Regions from separate parts of the Viridibacillus sp. KH_047 genome, predicted to be linked through region 2. Evidence: riboswitches for the same ligand, from Rfam matches in the RefSeq annotation. Region 2 holds a riboswitch; each other region holds the start of a gene.

What was found. Region 2 has a riboswitch for lysine ahead of AC3IS5_RS02455 (cysteine hydrolase family protein). Riboswitches for the same ligand answer to the same signal wherever they lie in the genome.
Region 1: another riboswitch for lysine. It lies ahead of AC3IS5_RS05075 (aspartate kinase); the one in region 2 lies ahead of AC3IS5_RS02455 (cysteine hydrolase family protein).
Region 3: another riboswitch for lysine. It lies ahead of AC3IS5_RS19270 (amino acid permease); the one in region 2 lies ahead of AC3IS5_RS02455 (cysteine hydrolase family protein).

The regions. Positions count from the first base shown of each region.
Region 1 covers NZ_CM174479.1:1,008,952-1,013,805, reverse strand. Annotated here, with positions in the region: gene AC3IS5_RS05080 (YslB family protein) at 262-675, shown strand; gene AC3IS5_RS05075 (aspartate kinase) at 734-1,966, opposite strand; lysine riboswitch at 2,090-2,271, opposite strand; gene uvrC (excinuclease ABC subunit UvrC) at 2,331-4,106, opposite strand; gene trxA (thioredoxin) at 4,330-4,644, opposite strand; gene AC3IS5_RS05060 (electron transfer flavoprotein subunit alpha/FixB family protein) at 4,838-4,854, opposite strand, start outside.
Region 2 covers NZ_CM174479.1:486,119-490,972, forward strand. Annotated here, with positions in the region: gene AC3IS5_RS02445 (NAD(P)-dependent alcohol dehydrogenase) at 68-1,159, opposite strand; gene AC3IS5_RS02450 (LysR family transcriptional regulator) at 1,394-2,284, shown strand; lysine riboswitch at 2,649-2,833, shown strand; gene AC3IS5_RS02455 (cysteine hydrolase family protein) at 3,003-3,719, shown strand; gene AC3IS5_RS02460 (APC family permease) at 3,735-4,854, shown strand, end outside.
Region 3 covers NZ_CM174479.1:3,939,308-3,944,161, forward strand. Annotated here, with positions in the region: gene AC3IS5_RS19265 (acetyltransferase) at 82-270, shown strand; gene AC3IS5_RS19270 (amino acid permease) at 427-1,887, opposite strand; lysine riboswitch at 1,995-2,173, opposite strand; gene AC3IS5_RS19275 (aminoglycoside 6-adenylyltransferase) at 2,297-3,163, opposite strand; gene AC3IS5_RS19280 (CynX/NimT family MFS transporter) at 3,311-4,528, shown strand; gene AC3IS5_RS19285 (VOC family protein) at 4,685-4,854, opposite strand, start outside.

The sequences.
Region 1 (4,854 bases), 520 kb from region 2:
CCCTTAATACTGAAAATAGACAGACGAACAACTACCAACGCTTTCCAACGCGGTATCCATTGACTGCATATTTCATCATGGTACAATATTATGACAAGTTCATTGTACTCTCATCATGGCAGAGCGTCAAGGTAACTAGCACTATTTCTAGATACCTTTAAATCATGCTTTTTTCTCGTAAATACATAAATATTCTACTAGAAAACGCTATTCTCTAACTCTGACAAAAATTAGACAAAATTAAATGAAAGAAGGCAAATCATGTCATCTACTAACACTCAACACTTCCCATTATTTGGTTACGAACTAATCAGAGATCACGTTCTCTCGTCTGTTCTTGGAAAAAACGAGGAAGATATCCTATATTGGTGCGGCAAAGAGTTAGCACGCAAGTTTCCTTTATACAGCATGGAAGAAGCTGTTTCATTTTTTCAAGAAGCCGGATGGGGAGAGCTTTCTATAGAAAAACAATCTAAAGATGAAACGTTTTATACTCTCACTGGAGATCCTGAGGCTATGCAATTTGACAAACGCTGCTTCCGTCTTGAAAGTGGCTTCCTAGCAGCTCAACAAGAGAAAATCAGTGGTTTCTTAACAGAATGCTACGACGAAAAGAAAGCAAAACGTGGGCTTGTACGATTCCATGTTAAATGGGATTTAAAAGACAAACTATAAAAAGAAGCTGACTAAATATCTGTTCAAGATGGCTAGTCAGCTTCTTTTTATTTTATGATTAAACTTGAATTGCTAGACTAGCTGCCAACTCAAATTCATCATGTAATGCGTTTGCAGTTAACAACATCGATTCTTGTGGAATGACAACAGAAATTTTTATTTCAGAAGTACTTACCATTTTCAATGTAATGTTTTCTTTATGTAAGCGATCGAACATTTTTGCGGCTACGCCAGGATTAGACACCATACCAGAACCTACAATCGATACCTTAGCTACGTCCTCTTCATAATTCACATGACAATAACCAATTTTAGATTTATTTGCTTCTAATACTCGAGCGGTATCTGCTAAATTTTCTTTCGTAATAGTAAATGATACTGAAGGCTCTATCCCTTCGAGTATAGTTTGAACGATAATATCAACATTTATATGATTATCAGCTAAAACCGTGAAAATATTGACTAAAGAACCTTTATAATTCCCCTCGTATCCTACCGTTACACGAACAATATCTGACATAAACGCTACTCCACGTACAACTAAATCTTTTTCCACTTCAACTTCCTCCTTCATAATTGTTCCTTCATCGTCTACATAACTAGAGCGAACTGCTAATGGGATCTTGTAGTTTTTTGCAAACTCTACGGCACGTGGATGTAAGACACCTGCTCCTAAATTTGCTAATTCTAACATTTCATCATATGACAGTTCCTGTAGTTTGCGAGCTTTTGGAACATAACGTGGATCTGAAGTGTACACACCATCAACATCTGTATAAATATCACAGCGCTCGGCACCTAATGCTGCAGCTAAAGCAACTGCTGTTGTATCTGATCCTCCGCGACCTAGAGTTGTAATATTGTTATTACTATCGATTCCTTGGAAACCTGCAACTACCGCAACTTGGCCTTTATCCAATGCTTTTTGCACATTTTCAGATTGGATTTCAACAATGCGGGAATCACTTGGAATCCCTTCCGTTAAGATACCAGCTTGCCAACCAGTGAAAGACTGCGCTGATAACCCTAAACTTTGCAATGCAATCGTTAATAATGAGATAGTCACCTGCTCACCAGTTGTTAAGAGCGTATCCATTTCACGCTTCGATGGATTTGGCATTACTTCATGTGCCATCTCTACTAACTTATCCGTCGTTTTACCCATTGCTGAAACAACAACGACAATGTCATAGCCCTTATCTTTCTCTTTCTGAATGCGCTTTGCCACATGCAATACGCGTTCAATCGTTGCAACTGATGTACCACCAAATTTAAAAACTAAACAACTCACTCATAACCTCTCCCTTATTTGTTATGACGACCGTATCACAATGACATCTTATGAAAAAAGCAGCCTTCCACACGTTTCCGTGTGAAAAGCCGCCTCGTAGCATGCACGTTCAAAAGAACATTCATGTGAGATAGCCCTCCAGAACCGAAACGGATCTGACAATTCTACACTTGTTAAATGTAGAACCAGTAATAAATTTGAAATAGTCAATTTATCACTTCGGCGGCCTCCCCTTTCATCAGCAGTCATAGGATCTATTCATCCTCTTGCTGATTACTCTTGAAATCCGCGCCTCTATCATCACTAATTAGTGATTATTTATAATAGTAATGTTACTTTAACATAATTTTCAGATTACTGCAATTTATTTTTCAGAAAAATAAGTAAATATGGTATGAGCTAGTTTTTTTGGTACATTCGCAGCAATTAACTCTTCATAGGATGCCTCACGAATTTTTTTAACAGATCCAAATTGTTTGAGAAGCTGCTGCTTACGTTTCGGACCAATTCCTTCAATTTCATCGAGAACAGATGTAATGGCATTCTTCTCATGTAATTGGCGATGGAAGGTAATAGCAAAACGGTGAACTTCATCTTGAATTCTTTGTAAAAGATAAAATGCTTCACTCGTTCTCTTCAACGGAATAATTTCTGGCGGCGAGCCATACAGCAATTGAGAAGTTTGGTGTTTATCATCTTTTGCCAAACCTGCAATAGGAATATCTAAACCAAGCTCATCTTCTAAGATTTCTCTTGCCACTTCCATTTGTCCTTTCCCACCATCAATAACGATTAAATCGGGTAAGGGTAAGCCATCTCTTAATACACGAGTATATCTTCGGCGAATGACTTCTCGCATTGCTCCGTAATCGTCGTGCTTTGCAGCAACTTGAATTTTATATTTTCGATAATCCTTTTTGCTCGGCTTACCGTCAATAAAAACAACCATCGCTGAAACGGCGTCCGCACCAAAAATATGGGAGTTATCAAATGATTCTATGCGAAGCGGTGTCGCAATATTCATCGCATTTCCCAATTCTTCGCAGGCACCTATTGTCCTTTTTTCTTGACGCTCAAGTAACTGGAATTTCTCAGAGATAGCAATTTGTGCATTTTTACTCGCTAAATCAACAAGTTCTTTTTTCTTTCCCCTTTGAGGAATCGTCACTTTTACATCAAGTACTGTAGCTAGAAGGTCCCCTTCAATATTCGTAGGTATGAAGATTTCCTTCGGCTTGATATGTTCTGCCTGTTCATAAAAGCGTCCCACAAATGTTAAGAATTCTTCCTCAGGGTCTCGATAAATCGGGAATAATGAAACATCTCTCTCGATTAACTTTCCTTGTCGTACAAAGAATACTTGGATACACATCCAACCTTTATCAACCGCATAACCAAAAACGTCACGGTTCGTTAGATCAGTAAGCGTAATCTTCTGGCGTTCCATGACAGTTTCAATATGGGCAATTTGATCTCGATATTCTTTTGCTCGTTCGAACTCTAATTTTTCAGCTGCATCGAGCATTTTTGCATTTAAATCTTCTTTAACTTCCCCGTAGCCGCCGTTGAGAAAACTCGTAATATCTTGAATTATCTCTTGATATTGCTCTTTCTCAACTTCTTTTACACAAGGAGCTAGACATTGTCCTAAATGATGATATAAGCAAACTCGATTCGGTAAATTTGTGCATTTCCTTAGCGGATATAGGCGATCAAGTAATTTTTTCGTTTCATTTGCAGCAAAGCTATTTGGATAAGGTCCAAAGTATTTACCATTATCCTTTTTAACTTTTCGGACTATAAGAAGTCGAGGGTGCCTCTCGTTCGTTATTTTAATATATGGATACGTCTTGTCATCCTTCAGCATAATGTTGTATTTCGGATCATGTGTTTTAATGAGGTTTAATTCTAAGATAAATGCCTCTAAATCCGAAGATGTCACGATGTACTCGAAGTCTTCTATTTCACTAACAAGTCGTTGCGTTTTACCATCGTGGCTGCCTGTGAAATAAGAACGTACGCGATTTTTTAATACTTTAGCCTTGCCGACATAAATGATTGTTCCTTGACGATCCTTCATCAAATAACAACCAGGTTGGTCAGGTAGAATAGCTAACTTTTGCTTTATTAATTCGTTCACCTTATCACCTTCTTAGAAAAGTGCGAGCACCTAGGTCCGTTCTGACTATCATAGACAAATTGTCATAAAGGTTGCTCTTTAACCTCCATTTCAAATGAGCTTTTGATCTCGAGGGCCAGGCGCTGTATCTAAATTTTATACAGAATAGTTTTAATCTCTATTAATTCTAAAAAAAACCGGGAACCATTGTAGGAACCCGGTTTAATATTCATTTTTTCTAAGATTAAGCGTGTTTTTGAATGAATTCTGCTAATGCTTCTTTCGGTTGGAAACCAACAGTTTTATCAACTGGCTCTCCGTCTTTGAATAATAAAAGAGTTGGAATTGACATAATGCCGAATTTGCTTGCTGTTTCTTGGTTTTGGTCTACATCAACTTTAACAATTTTAGCTGCACCGTTTAATTCAGAATCTAGTTCTTCTAAAACAGGAGCGATCATTTTACAAGGTCCGCACCAAGTTGCCCAAAAGTCAACTAGTACTAAACCTTCTGCGATATCATTTGAAAAGCTTGCATCTGTTGCGTGTACGATTGCCATATTAAATATCCTCCTTCAACTTACGTATAACGGTAGTATAGCATGGATGAAAAGCACGAGCGACTGTTATGCTTATAACAGCATTATTTTGCAATAACGATAGTAAAAAACGTCTATCACACGTTAGTATGTATGCTTATATGAAGAAAACCCTGTAAATGGTATGACCGTTTACAGGGTTTAGACGCATCTATTATGCGTTTACTAATA
Region 2 (4,854 bases):
AATACAATAAAACCCAAACAAAACTAGAAAGGTCTAAATTTGTGTGGGTTAATGTTAACAACTAAAACTATTTGGCGATTTTTACTATTGGTTTAATTGTGATACCTGTTTTTGAATCTTCAAATGCTTGATTAATGTCTTCGAAGTCATAGAATTTTACTAATTTATCGAATGGGAATTTTCCTTCTTTATAGTAGTTCACTAATTTAGGAATGTGTTGTTGCGGTACTGAATCTCCTTGAACTGTACCAACGATAGATTTACCTTCCATTAGAATATCATTTGTAAAGTTAATTGTTACATCTCCACCCATACCAACGATGGCAACTTTACCTGATACGCGTAAAGCAGCAATTGATTGTTTAATTACTGGTGTTGCACCTGTTGTTTCAACAGCATAGTGAGACCCACCGTTTGTAATTTCTTTGATTTCTGTTACAACGTCCATTTCTTTACCATTAAGTGTATGAGTAGCACCAAGTTCTTTTGCAAGATCTAAACGACTTTGGTGAAGATCAACAACAATAATATGCTTTAGTCCCATGATTTTAGCAGCCATCACTGCACTTAAACCAACTGCACCACCACCATAAATAACAATAGAAGTACCTGGTTCTGAACGTAAACTATTCATGACTGTGCCACTACCAGTTTGAATACCACATCCTAATGGACCTAATAATGCTAAATCAACGTCTTTATCTACTTTTACAACATTGTTTTTATTGGCAACTGAATACGTTGCAAATGAAGATTGACCAAAGAAAGACGAAACTGAATGATGATGTTGATGAATACGGTTATCACCATCTTTTGATTTACCACCAAAATTAAGTTCTACTGTTCTTTCACATAAGTTTTGGTGTCCAGTTAAACATTGTGAACATTCGCCACAATAAGCATATGAAAGAACAACATGATCTCCGGGTTGTACATTTGTAACACTAGAACCAACCTTTTCTACAATACCAGCACCTTCGTGTCCAAGTACTGCTGGAAATGGAGCGCCTTTCCCATTGATTGATTCTGCATCAGTGTGACAAACACCTGTAGCGACTATTTTAATAAGAACTTCATCAGAACCTGGTTCCATTAATTCTACTTCTTCAATTTTTAATGCTTCTCCAACATTGTGTGATACTGCTGCTTGGATTTTCATAATAACTTCTCCTTTTAATCACGCCTTTATAGCGAATATTGTATAATTAAATGTGTCAATTTATCGAACAATTCCATCATATGTTTTAAATGAAAGTGTTTCAATAACCGCTAAGTACTTACATATTCCATTAGGGTTATAAGTGTTGTTTTGGTAATAAATTGTGGTAACATGTACACAAAATGATTGAAAATTAATGTTTTACTATACGGTATAAAGGGGGAGGTTTTTTTTTTGCAGTTACTCCAACTAGAATACTTTTTAATAGTTGCTGAATATCAACACATGTCAAAAGCTGCAGTTGAACTAGAAATTTCTCAGGGCTCACTGAGTAAATCGATTGCCAGGTTAGAGCAAAACTTAGGGATACAGTTATTTGATCGGAAAGGGAAACAAATACAATTAAATAAGTACGGCAAGATTTATAAAGAAAAAGTAGAAAAAGCACTACAATTATTAGAGGATGCCGAAAATGAGATATATGATTTAGCAGGATTAGGAAATGCGGATTTTTCACTAGGTGTTATGACATCTGGATTTTTGCCTAAATTAGTGGGTGGATTTTTATCGCAAAGACCAAATACAAAAATGAGTCAACATGTTATGTCAGATGATGAAATGGTAGCATCACTTAAAGATGAAAAAACTGATATTTGTATTTCAACATCTCAAATAAAAGACAAAGAAATTGAATGGGTTCATTTATTTAATGAAGAAGTTTATTTATTAGTATCTGAAAAACATCGTCTTGCCACTAGGGAGTTTGTAAGTTTAGAAGAGTTAAAAAACGAATCATTTATTACATTCCCAATTGGCTTAAATTGGCGAGTTGTAACAGACTCTTTTTGTAAGCAAGCTGGATTTATTCCGAATATAAAGTTTGAGGGAAAAGAATTGTCGATTATTTTAAACTTAGTCAAAGAGAATCTAGGGATTACTTTTTTTCCTAAATATGCATATACCGATGAAGAATTAACACACTTGAAAAAAATTAGGTTAATTGAACCTTATTGTTATCGACCGGTTGGTCTAGCCTGGTTAAAAGGAAAAACATCTAAACATGCAGTCTTACAATTCAAAAAATATCTAATGGAATTTTTAAAGAAAGAACATATGACCACTTAATAAATTTCCATACGAAAGTTCTGTTTAAGTAACTGTGGCCCATGCTTGAATGATAAACAATAAATAGATTTCTTCAACATATAATGGCTATTGTTTAAGCGTACTATTTATAAATTAAATAACAAATGATTGGTTTCTGAAATTAACCAATCATTTTACATAAACCCACCAGCATCCATTGTGTTGCCACATACACTCCACACATGTAGAGTGGGTGACTTAGTTGGAATTGGGATAGAGTAAAAACATAATTAAATATATTGTGCTAAGTCTACTTTTGTAATTATTACAAAAATCTGTATTGACAGAAAAATCTTATAACAATATAATGGTCTTAATAATTAAATAAACCTCACTTTTTTGATTGTGAGGTAGAGGTGCGATATTTATTAGCGAATAGTAGAGTCAGAGAAGACGAAGAAGCTATTCAGAAGGGAATGTCGCCGAAGCATGCAATGGATTCTCATCATTACGTGCTGGGTCTGTGGTGAAAAACCACAGGACTGTCTTAATGAACTTCCCGGTTTATTAAGTTGTGCTATCTCATAAGAGACAGGGTTGGGGACTTTAGAATGACTACATCATTTTTGGTTTCTTAATCAGAAATGATGTAGTCATTTTTTATTGTCTGCAAGAGATTCTTTAGCACATAGAGGATCTCTTTTTTATTTAGTTAAAAACTAATTTAGCTTATAGGAGCTTAATGGAGGAACGTATAATGGAAAAACAACAAACACTTTATTATGATTTTATTCCGACGGGTGAAGAAAAAATGAAATTAGATCCAGCAACAACAGCGCTTTTAGTAGTTGATATGCAACATCAATTTATTAGCCGAGATGGATTGGATGCTCAAATTGCACGAGAAAAAGACATGTTTGATAAATGGACATATTTCTTTGATCGTATTGATAACTTAACGATTCCAAACAATAAAAAACTACTAGACTTTTTCCGCGAAAATAGTTTAGAAGTAACTTTCGGTCGTATTGCATGTCATCATAAGGACGGACGTGACCGTTCCCCTGTACAACGTCGCCCAGGTTGGAACAATATTTTATTACCAATCGGTGATCCGGGAGCAGAAATGGTAGATGAATTAAAACCATTAGACGATGAAATCGTAGTAAATAAAACGACAGACAGTGTTTTAAGTGGCACAAATTATGAATTTTTACTTCGCAACATGGGTATTGAAACGGTTGTTTGTACAGGAGTTGTGACAGACCAATGTGTAGCTTCAACTGTACGAAGTCTAGCTGATGCAGGCTTTGAAGTGATTCTAGTTGAGGATGCATGTGCAGCTGCTACGCAACAACTTCATGATGCAGAAATTATGATTATGAATCAAATTTATTGCCAAGTAATGAGCACAGTAGAAGTCATTGATTTGATTACAGAAGAAATTGAACAACGTGCAGTAGTTCAAGGGTAGAGAGGAAGCTTTTAAATGAGTAATGTTCAGAGCAATACAACTCAAGGAAATGTAGCTCCTCATTTTAAACGTGTTCTCACACTGAAAGATTTAGTAATCTATGGTATCGCGTTTATGACACCAATTGCTCCTGCTTATATATACGGCTTTGCGGCAGAATCAACAGGCGGTATGCTACCGTTAGCGTATTTAGTCGCGATGGTAGCGATGATGTTTTCTGCATATAGCTACGGTCGAATGGCTGCGGCGTTTCCAATTGGTGGCTCTACGTATACATATACACAACGTGCGATTAACGCACATTTAGGTTTTTTTGCAGGATGGGCGATGTTTATGGACTATGTATTAGTGCCATTAATTGTCTTCATGGTCGGTGCATCCTATGCGAATGCATTAATTCCAGCGATTCCATACTGGGCGTGGGTATTACTTATTGCCGGTATAATTACTGTTGTAAATGTCCTGGGAATCGGAATAGCTGCTAAAACCAACCAACTCCTTGTAATCTTCATGGGGATTGTTGTAGTCATTTTTGTGATTTTCTGTATGAAAGCGATTGTTGTTGAAGATGGTGTATTTTCTTTAATTTCGATTACACCATTCTTTAATGATGAGACGTTCGTAATGACAACGATTATTTCTGGTGCAGCGATGGCCTGCTTCTCGTTCTTGGGATTTGACTCAATCACAACATTATCAGAAGAAGCAGTAAATCCAAAAGATGATATTTGGAAAGCGGCTATTCTTTCTTGTTTAATCGGTGGGGTTATTTTTATCGTACAAGCTTATGTTGCACAACTGGTATGGCCAGATGTAACTAGCTTCAGCTCAGCTGATACAGCTCTATTTGATATTGCAAATGCTGCAGGTGGTGCACTGCTTGCAACACTTTACACAGTAGCTATTATTGCTTCGACATTTACAGCAGGTATAACTGGTCAGGCAAGTGCTTCACGTTTAATGTTTAGTATGGGACGTGATGAAGTACTTTCAAAGAAATTCTTTACACATTTACACCCGAAATATAAAACACCGGTCTATAATATTTTATTATTGTGTAGCATTAGTATAGTAGGTGCGATTTTTTTACCAATTGACCTAGTTGCAGAATTAATGAACTTTGGTGGTTTAGCAG
Region 3 (4,854 bases), 800 kb from region 2:
CTCAGCACATTAGAACTTATGCTATAATTCTACTCAAGGTATTTTACAAAAAATACAATTTCAAGGAGTTGGAGATGAGGTATGGGTAAATGTCCTAAATGTGACGGAAACGAAATGAAAAAAGGAGTACTTCACAGTGGTGCTGTAATTCTTCAAATGGTTCCAGCAAATAATATCAGAGGCAAATCTTCACCTGTATCAGCTGAGTATTGTAATGATTGTGGATACATTGAAACTTTTTATGTCACTGAGCCTAAGAATTTGCAATAGCTTTTCTTATTCCACTATTGATTAATATGTCATTCAGATAATTTATTGCTTTACTCCCTATAAACACATTCATGAATTTGTTTATAATTGCAATTGGGTGTGAATTAATAAAACAAAAAAACTACGCAGCTTAGAGGCTACGTAGTTCTTTTTTAGTTAACGGTGACTATCAAAGTCACAATCTTCTAGTTTGACGATTTTCGTTTTATGAACAATTTTATAGCCAAACCAAATAGCTAAGAAAATTGGCAATCCGATATATGAAACAAGGATACCGTACCAGTCGATATGATCACCTGTGAATGCTGTATAGTTTTGTCCAACAACAACGATTGCACAAAGTACAAAGGCAAAGATCGGACCGAATGGGAACCATTTTGCTTTATAAGGTAATTCGTTTAAATCGCGACCTTGTACAATATAGGCTTTACGGAATCTGTAATGACTTACTGCAATCCCTAACCAAGCTACAAATCCACACATACCTGATGCATTTAACAACCAAATGTAGACAACACCATCACCAAAGAATGATGCGATGAATGATACACAAGCAACTAAACAAGTTGCCACTAACGCAGCCATCGGAATACCGCGTTTGTTTAGTTTAGTAAACATTTTAGGCGCTTTACCATCTTTAGCAAGCTCCCAAAGCATACGTGATGAAGCATATAAACCAGAGTTTCCTGATGATAAAATCGCTGTTAAAATGATCGCATTCATAATTGAAGCTGCAAACGCGATTCCTGCATTTTCAAATACTAAAGTAAACGGACTTACTGTAATATCACTACTAGCTAAACGTTCATCAGTAAATGGAATTAATAAGCCAATCGCTAAAATCGCTAAAATGTAGAATAACAGAATACGCCAGAAAACTTGACGAACAGCTTTCGGAATATTCTTTCCTGGATCTTCAGTTTCACCAGCAGTAATTCCTAGTAGTTCTGTTCCTTGGAATGAGAAACCTGCTGCTAAGAAGATACCAAACATTGCGAAGAAACCACCATGGAATGGACCATCTTCAATGAAGAAGTTTTTGAATCCAACTGGGTCATGTCCACCCATTAAACCAAATACCATCAAGAAGCTGACGATGATAAAGACGACAATTGTAACGACTTTAATAAGTGAAAACCAATATTCACTTTCACCAAAGCTTTTAATCGATAAGACATTCAAAGTGAAGATGATTACTAAAAATCCTGCGGTCCAGACGAATGATGATACATCAGGGAACCAAAATTTCATAATTAATGATACAGCTGCAATTTCAGCTGCGATTGTAATTGCCCAGTTATACCAGTAGTTCCAACCAAGAGCAAAACCTAGCGCTGGGTCAACGAATTTAGATGCGTAAGTACTAAACGAACCTGATACAGGCATAAATGCTGCCATTTCCCCTAAGCTTGTCATTAAGAAGAACACCATAATACCAATTAAAGAATATGCTAATAACGCTCCACCTGGACCCGCTTCGTGGATAGCTCCACCACTTGCTAAGAACAGCCCTGTACCGATTGTTCCTCCAAGTGAAATCATCGTCACATGACGACTTTTCAATCCTCTATTAAGACCTTGCGTTTCTACGCTTTGGCCGTTATTTTTATTACTCATTAAGAATCTCCTCTTTCCATTTTTCATTGCAAGAAGGTTAACTTGATGTCATAAAAAATACCATCACAAGGAATATGCGATGGTATCAAAACATGCCCATCAACCTTGATAAAGATAGCTCAACACGCCCGCTAAGACGTGACAGTTCTGCACCTTTCGGCAACAGCCCCAATGATTATAAGAAAAAGCTTATAAACACTTCGGCGATATTCCCTTTCAAATAGAATCACTGACGCTTTTCGCCTCATCCATTTTACTTTTTAATACCGCGACCTCTACCTCATCGAATGGATGAGGCATTGCAATATATTAATTTAATATGCCCCTATTATAATACAAGAGAGTTCTATGTTCAAGATGTAAATTTTCTTGAATATTAAAACATTTTAAGTTAATGTTTGTTAAATCTTCAAAATATTACTTCAGTATCACTCGGTAGCGTTTGAATATGCTTTAAATAATTGAGCACTTTAACACCTTCTTCATAACTTTGGAATGAAAGCATGCTAGCAACATTTGTTGCTGTACTTTGAAATAAATCACACATAGTAAATAGTGCTTGCCATGCTGAATCATAGCTAGCATTATTATATGTTGCAAGTAACTGCTCCCACATCTCTTTTGGTAATAGGTACTCAAGGTCCTTGCCGTTTTTACCAACACTTCTAGAAAAGTCTGTTTGCACTCCGACTTGCCATGAAAGCATTTGAATAAGCATTTCACGCGTATTATTAAAATGTGCTTGTGCATAGAGCATCTCTTTTCTCCATAATCCTTTCGCAATATATGTAGCAACCCACCAAAATTCATTACAACAATCTTTATAATGTTCTTCTGTTGGGCATTGTACCCAGTAATTGACGTCCGTTGGTAGAGGGAGTTTAGGGAGTGACCCATCTTTATCTAACAAGATTGTAGTTAAACTGTCTTCTTTACAATATGCTTCTTGTTCTTCGACAGGGATAAGCATCAAATCAATTCGGTTCCCATCCGAAAATTGCATCAAATATGTATAGCGCCCGCCAAGCTCAGGTTTAAACAACACCATATCTTCTGGCGTTTGCATAATGATCCTCTCTCCAAAAATATCTACCCAATGAGGATTGTTAGTAAATGATTTGATATCCGTCACAATATAAACGATATCAAAATCTTGAAAGGGATCCTTTTTTACATTTATATTTGTTCTTGAACCATTCATACAAACTGCACGTACTCGCTCATCATTTTCCGCTACATCTAGGATTAAATCCATCATTTGTTGCGCTGTTCTCATCATCAATACCCCCGTATTAAATTGGTGATTTTATTTTAAGCCATCTTATTAGGATTATCCATTTTCTTTGATATAATTAACCTTTGTCAATTAGTAGGTTTAAAATATTATAAGATTCATAAATATATATAATAGGAGGCGTTACAATTGGCAACAAATCAAGCTGTTCAAAATAGCAACAAGCTAAAATGGAATCGTAATGTTTGGTTACTTGTAATTGGGATTATTTTCATCGCTTCTACATTACGTGCTCCTTTAACATCTGTAGGTCCAATCATTTCATTTATTCGTGATGGCCTACATATTTCAAATGTATTAGCAGGATTTATCACAACGATTCCCTTACTTGCTTTTGCTGTTATTTCACCATTTGCGCCAAAATTTTCAAAGCGCTTTGGCATAGAACGTACTTTACTATTCTCAACAGCATTACTAGCTATAGGAATTCTTACTCGATCTTTAGGAACGACATCCATGCTGTTATTAGGTACATCCCTAATTGGTGTCGCAATTGCTTTTGGAAATGTACTATTACCAAGCTTAATTAAATTGAAATTCCCTTTACAAGTTGGATTATTAACAGGGTTATTCACAGTCTCTATGAATATATCGGCTAGCTTAGCAGCTGGGATTAGTTATCCGCTCGCTAGTGGTGAATTCGGTTGGAAAATTGCACTTGGTATTTGGTTCATTTTAGCGGTTATTGCCTTTATTGTTTGGCTTCCACAAATCCGCAAACCTAAGTCAGAAGTGAAAAGTGCCACTCAAACTAAGAAAGAACAAGTCCCACTTTGGAAATCTCCCCTTACTTGGACCGTTACATTAGCAATGGGTTTCCAATCTCTTATCTTCTATACAACCGCTGCTTGGATTCCTGAAATGCTGCAATCACAAGGTATGAGTGCTAATACAGCTGGATGGATGTTCTCCTTTATGCAGTTCTCACAATTGCCTGCAACGTTTATCATTCCTATTATTGCAGGTCGTAGAAAAGATCAACGTCCTCTTGTTGCAGTATACGGCATTCTTTATATAGTAGGATTTGGTGGTATTTTAGCTGGATGGACTTCATTGACAGTATTATGGATGATATTGCTAGGACTTGCAGGTGGTGCATCATTTAGTTTAGCGATGATGTTCTTCTCACTTCGTACGCGTACAGCTGATGAAGCGGCTGAATTATCAGGTACTGCTCAATCATTCGGTTATTTATTAGCGGCAGTTGGCCCTGTACTATTTGGCTTTATCCATGATATTTCAAATAGTTGGACAACAGCCAACTTCCTATTCCTTATTACTGTAGTATTATTAGTGTCAGCTGGTATGCATGCTGCAAAAGAAGGTTATGTTACACCTGAAAAGTAGAGATGAATCCGAGCTTATAATGGCTCGGATTTTTTCGTATTGTTAACTTAAAACTACATTATCCTAACCATACTAGTCATAGAAAAAAGCTATTACGCAGTCTCAATCACTGCATAATAGCTTCTCTAGATTTATCGGTGCACTAATCTATATAACTTATTTCTCAAAATGATAACGACCATTTAACAATTCAAATGTAGCAGGTTCTTTAGCTCCTGAGAAATTCACTTGGAATGGACATTCTCCTAGTTCTGCTAATACTTTTGCAACAACTCCCTCTCCAATAGGGCTAGCAAAGTATAAGTCACCGCCAGCTAATGTAAGAA